2 regions of the Exiguobacterium sp. s189 genome follow, and region 2 is predicted to be linked to the other one. Evidence: riboswitches for the same ligand, from Rfam matches in the RefSeq annotation. Region 2 holds a riboswitch; the other holds the start of a gene.
The links. A riboswitch is a leader RNA that binds a small molecule or an ion and turns the genes downstream of it on or off. The one in region 2 is predicted to bind FMN.

Region 1 (3,120 bases), 220 kb from region 2:
CCAGTCACGTTCGCACGTCCCACCCATTCTAAAAATGCTGCTGCTTCTGCGCTCGAGATGAAGCCCATTTTCGCTTCTGGATGATGCAACACAATCGGTTCCTCGTTGCGAATCGCGTCCACATAAAATTTGAGTCGATCTGTATAATCATCTGGTCCGAGGACAATCGGTAAGCGTACGGTCGCAACTGGGAACGAAGCCCGGTGGAAGAAGAACGACTCTGCCTCTCGCTTCCCTTGTCCGTAGTCATGCTCAGCTTCTAGATGATATTCATAATGGAGCGGATTAAAGTCACTCTCCTTTAAATCAGGTCCCGGCGCGTATACCGACATTGTAGACGTCAGGACATACTTTCCGACTTTGTCCATAAACGCATCCGAGGCGATTTTTGCCTGATACGGGGTAAAGCAAATATTGTCGTAGACGAGGTCATACCGTTCTCGTGCCAAGTCTTTCATCGTCGCGACTGATTGTCGGTCTCCTTTAATGGACCGTATCCCTTCGGCTTCTGGTACTTGCAACTGTCCCCTCGTCACAATCGTCACATCATCCCCCGCCTCCGCGAGTCGTAAGGCAAGTCGTTTCCCGAAATAGCGCGATCCTCCAAAAATCAATACTTTCCTCATCACCCTAGCCCCCTTCAATACGATTCTCTTCCCTACATTCCCTTTCACCGACGTTCCGTAACTGGTCGAATCGCACAAAAAAAAAGACTATGGCGCTCCATAGTCTAAAAATAATTAGCATTCTCCTGGCGTACCGGCGTTCGTTGCCGTTCGGAAACTTGAGCCGCAACCACACGTGGCGATGGCATTCGGGTTTTTAATCGTGAAGCCCCCACCGAGCATCGACTGTTTGTAATCAATCTCCAGCCCATCGACGACACCGTGATCGACTTCCGCAACGATGACGCGGACGCCGTGATGGTCGAATTGAATATCTTTATTCGTCTTTTCCTCATCAAAGCCCATTCCATATGAAAGTCCTGTACATCCGCCACCTTGGACCTTCACTCGCAAATATTGTGCATCCGGGCGTTCGGTCTGTTTCATCATCTCTTGTACTTGAAGTGCTGCTGATTCTGTCAAATGAATCATCTGAACTCCTCCTCACTTTATCTTCAATTCAAGTCAATTGACTTGTAGTTTTGTGCATTATCTTGTATAACTAAACTGTAACAAAAAAAATTAAATCGTTCCATCTTCGGGGCAGGGTGAAATTCCCGACCGGCGGTATTGAAGAATTTATTCTTCTCAGCCCGTGAGCGAGCAAGGCGTTGCTTGCTGATTTCGTGAGATTCGAAAGCCGACAGTACAGTCTGGATGGGAGAAGATGGCGGCATCCGACCGATATTCGGATGTTTTCTTTGACGTGGACTTTTCCACCTCGGAAAACATCTATTTCGTATGCGCGTAAACTCTCCCGATTGTCTTCATTGCAATCGGGTTTTTATATGCGACGGGTGCCATTCATCGAGGAGCGACCTAAAGGAGAGATTCTGATGAAAACTACGCGCAACAAACGACTGACAACTATGGTGACTTTGGCGATGCTCGGGACGATTTCGTTCGTACTCATGCTATTCAACTTCCCGCTCCCATTTTTACCACCATTCCTCAAAGTGGATTTCAGTGACATTCCTGCACTCATTGCCGGTATCGTCTTTTCCCCACTCGCAGGTGTCGTGGTCGTCGGATTGAAAAACGTCTTGTACTATGTCTTTAACGGTGGCGGTGTCCCGGTCGGAGAAGTCGCAAACTTCTTCGCAGGTGTCGCATTCATGTACCCGGTCGCATGGTTCTACCACAAACGGAAGACGAACAAAGCACTCGCTTCTGGACTACTCGCCGGTACAATCACGATGGCACTCAGCCTCGCCATTTTAAACTATCTCGTCATCTTGCCAGCCTATGCCTTCTTCTTCGGAATGGCAGACATGGCCGACCCGGCCGTGAAGACGGATCTCGTCCTTTACGGAATCTTACCGTTCAACTTAATTAAAGCGATCTTGATCAGCGCACTCTTCGTTCCACTCTTCTTGAAATTGAAGCCGTGGATCGAACGTCAGCGCGTACAACTTCAAGCATAATCGATATACGAGCACTTAGGCGTTGCCTAGGTGCTTTTTTCAATCCGATGGATCAGGAGGAGTTTGATTGATGAAACATGAAGAGGATTTGATTGATTTCTTACAACAAGATGCAGAACTTATGAACCTTCTTCGCACCGTTGCTACTCTTCGTCTGCCAGACTGGTGGATTTGCGCCGGCTATATTCGCGCAAAAATATGGGACCATCTTCATGGATACGATACACCGACACAAACGGACGACGTGGATGTGATTTATTTCGACCCGACTCAAACATCAGAACGAATCGAGAAAGAATTAGAGCAGACGTTGTATCAACGAGATCCAGACGTGCCTTGGTCTGTCAAAAACCAAGCAAGAATGCATCATGTGAACCACCTCCCACCGTACACCTCATCGACGGATGCACTAGCCCATTTCCCTGAGACGGTAACAGCAATCGGGGTACGACTTGATTCAAATGACGAGCTCATCCTCGCCGCGCCATACGGAACTCAAGATTTGCTCAGTCTGCAAGTGAAGCCAACACCGTTGTTTGAAGTAACTTCTTCAAAGCATTCGATTTACTTGAAACGACTCGAACAAAAGAACTGGGGCGCCCAGTGGCCAAACATCACACTCCAACAATCATCCGCATACTAAAAAGCGACCACCGAAGTGATCGCTTTTTCTTATATCGATTAGAGAAGAAGTCCAGCCAATGTAGCTGACATCAAGTTTGCAAGCGTACCTGCGAGAATCGCGAGGACACCCATACGTGCGATGTCACCACGACGGTTTGGTGCCATTCCACCAAGACCACCGAGAAGAATCGCGAGTGATGAAATGTTGGCGAAACCACAAAGTGCGAATGCAATCATTGCTTCTGTACGAGCTGACAAATCACCAGAACCGATGATTGGTGCAAACTCAGAGAATGCAACGAATTCGTTCAAGACTAGTTTTTGACCGAGGAAGCTACCGAATTGTACTGCATCTGCCCACGGAACACCGATAACAAATGCAAGTGGAGCAAACACGTAACCAAGGA
Region 2 (3,120 bases):
CGAATACGGTCAGACTCGTTCCGTCCACCGAAATCGAGCCTTTCGGCACGATGTATGGGAGAAGCGAAGGGTCGCATTGAATGTCGACATATACGGCATTTGCGAGTGGACGCTTCTTGGTGATGCGTCCGACGCCGTCAACATGTCCGGACACGAAATGTCCGCCGAATCGTCCGTTCGCCGGCATCGCTCGTTCGAGATTGACGCGCGTTCCTGGCTTCACGCCATCTAGACTGGATGCTTTCAGTGTCTCTGGCATCACATCAACGGCGAATGTTGACGCATCAAACGTTGTGACCGTCAAACAAATCCCATTTACCGAAATGCTGTCGCCGATTTTTACGTCATCGAGCACCTTTGCTCCCGATAGGACGAGTCGTAAGGACGGACCGTTTCGCTTCACCGATTTGACCGAACCGATTTCTTCTACGATTCCTGTAAACATCAGAGCGCCCCCTTTCGAAGGACGACTTTCAAATCAGGTCCGATCGTCTCGACATGATGAATCTCAAAACGAGAAATCGCATCCAGCGAGCCTTCCTGCTGTGAACGGTAGACACCATTTTTTCCACCGAACACGCGCGGTGATTGATAGGCGACCCATTCATCCACGTACCCTCCATCAAGAAGGGACGTGACAAGTGTCGGTCCCGCCTCGATCAATAAGCGTCCAACCCCGTTCGCGTAAAGTGTCTCGAGCACGTTTCCGAGCGACGTATAATCGAATAACTCGATTCCCATGGCACGTGCCTGTTCCCGTTTCTCTCTGTCGTCTGACGAAGTGAACAGGAGCACCGGGACGTCTTCAGCCGTTCGGGCAAGCGCGCTCGCGAGTGGCAAGCGAAGGTCACGGTCGAGGACGACTCGCTTCGGTTGACGTGTCTCACGGTCTAATCGAATGGTCAGTGCAGGGTCATCCGCAAGCACCGTTCCGATCCCCGTTAAAATCGCATCGGTTTTGGCACGCAGTTCATGGACGTCACGACGGGCTTCCGGACTCGTCACCCATTGACTCTCACCGGAATCCAAGGAAACTTTTCCGTCGAGACTCGTCGCCGTCTTTAAGATGACGTACGGTCGTTTCGTCTCAAGCGCTCGTAAGAACGCTGGATTTAGTGCCCGCGCCTCCTCTTCAAGTAAACCGACTTCCACCTCGATGCCAGCCGACTTCAGACGCATGATTCCTTTTCCAGCAACGAGTGGGTTCGGGTCTTTCATGGCGATGACAACTCGTTTGACTCCGGATTCAACAATCAAGTCGGCACACGGTGGTGTCTTCCCATGATGCGAGCACGGCTCAAGCGTGACGTACAGTGTCGCCCCGTACGCTGCCGCACCTGCCATCTTGATGGCGTGAACCTCGGCATGCGGTTCGCCCGCCTTGAGATGGACACCTAGCCCGACGATGCGACCGTCTTTGACGAGAACGGCGCCGACAAGCGGGTTTACACCCGTCTGTCCGTCGGCAGATCTCGCCAATTGGATGGCTTGTTGCATGTACTGTTTCATCGTTCTCCCTCCTTTTTTCCGTACAAACAAAAGACCCTAAGGAACGGTCCTTAGGGTCTTGGTGGGAGGGTTTCGTCGTTTTTGGACAAGCCAAATAAACGTTTTCTTTACAGAAAAGCGTACGACGAAGCACAGGTCACACGGACCTGTTTTTTGTTCCTTCTCCCATCCAGACTATACTGTCGGCTCTAGAGTCTCACTAGATCCACCGTTCGCACACGTGCGCCCGGGTCACGGACTTAGGGCATGGCCCATCACCGCCGGTTGGGAATTTCACCCGACCCCGAAGGAATATTTGTTTGTACAGATTTACTGTATCCCAATTGTTTTTATTTCGCAAAACAAAAAGCGCTACCCGTGAGAGTAGCGCCTCGATTATGCGAGAAAGAGGACGACAAGAAGCCCGACAATCCAGCAATAGTATGAGAAATACTTTAATTCGCCTTTTGCCATGATGTGCTGGAACCACTTCAACGAAATCGCAGTCAACACATAAGAAGCGATGAACGCAAGGATGAGCGGACCAAACAAGTCACGCGTTTCTGGGTTCGTAAATAACGCTGGTCCGTCCAAAATCATCGTCCCGAGACTGATTGGAATGAACAAGAAGAACGAAAAACGAAGTGCTGATTCTTGCTTGATTCCGAGTAACATCGCCATGACGATGGTTGCTCCAGAGCGACTAATCCCTGGGATGAGCGCCACCGCTTGGGCGAGTCCAATCAATACAGCGTCACGTAACGTGATTCCGCCATCTCCTTTATTCCCGCGCATGTTTCGAATGAACCAAAGCGCGAGACCTGTGATGATGAGCGTGTAGCCGACCGTCGCGACGCCACCGAGTACTTCTCCAATCCAATCACCAAAAATGACACCGAGCACGCCGGCTGGAACCGTTGCGACGAGCAGCAATCCAATAAACTTCACATCGACCATCGTCTCATCTGACCGATCTTTTTTGAATAGGAACGTCCATAAGCTGACGATGAGGCGGATGACATCTTTACGATAGACCGTCAAGACTGCAAGGAGCGATGCAAAATTTACGAAAACTTCAAATGACAATCCCGGCAAGTCGATGTTAAATAATTCTTGGAAGATAACAAGATGCCCACTCGATGAAATCGGAATCGGCTCCGTAAATCCTTGGATCAATCCGAGCAACGTATAAAATAACCAAACTGTCATAATGGTAATCCTCTTTTCTGTTTTTCACTCAATGCGCCTATTTTAGCAGAATTGGACTTTCGTTGACCAGCTGTTAAAAATTTTTTGATGTAATTTCAATATTCGATTGATTAGTCTGAAAATTAAATTTATTATAGAAGGGTACTCATCTGGAGCGAAGGCGATGACCCCATTTCTCCAGTTGGGTACTTTTTTATAAAAATATGACATTTTTGGTTGATTAAAACTTTTTGTTTACATTTATCTCGAAATTCGATTTAATTTGTAATAGAAATGTTACCATTTTTTGAAATGTTTTTCTGTGACTTTAGACCTATCCAATTCTTAGGAATTGTTTAATAATTTTCAAAATCACGTTAATAAATCCGAAAAACCATCCGATAGTATGATTGTAGGAGCATTTTTTTCATCTTTGTCGGTTCA

Region 1: linked by a shared signal. The riboswitch ahead of KNO99_RS05895 (ECF transporter S component) and the one ahead of ribD (bifunctional diaminohydroxyphosphoribosylaminopyrimidine deaminase/5-amino-6-(5-phosphoribosylamino)uracil reductase RibD) in region 2 are both predicted to bind FMN.

What each region holds. Positions count from the first base shown of each region.
Region 1 covers NZ_JACSKM010000003.1:232,266-235,385, reverse strand. The annotation lists gene KNO99_RS05905 (NAD-dependent epimerase/dehydratase family protein) at 1-626, opposite strand, end outside; gene KNO99_RS05900 (HesB/IscA family protein) at 741-1,097, opposite strand; FMN riboswitch at 1,196-1,338, shown strand; gene KNO99_RS05895 (ECF transporter S component) at 1,502-2,089, shown strand; gene KNO99_RS05890 (nucleotidyltransferase family protein) at 2,160-2,732, shown strand; gene KNO99_RS05885 (NupC/NupG family nucleoside CNT transporter) at 2,771-3,120, opposite strand, start outside.
Region 2 covers NZ_JACSKM010000003.1:11,705-14,824, reverse strand. The annotation lists gene ribE (riboflavin synthase) at 1-445, opposite strand, end outside; gene ribD (bifunctional diaminohydroxyphosphoribosylaminopyrimidine deaminase/5-amino-6-(5-phosphoribosylamino)uracil reductase RibD) at 445-1,509, opposite strand; FMN riboswitch at 1,663-1,804, opposite strand; gene KNO99_RS04725 (undecaprenyl-diphosphate phosphatase) at 1,885-2,697, opposite strand.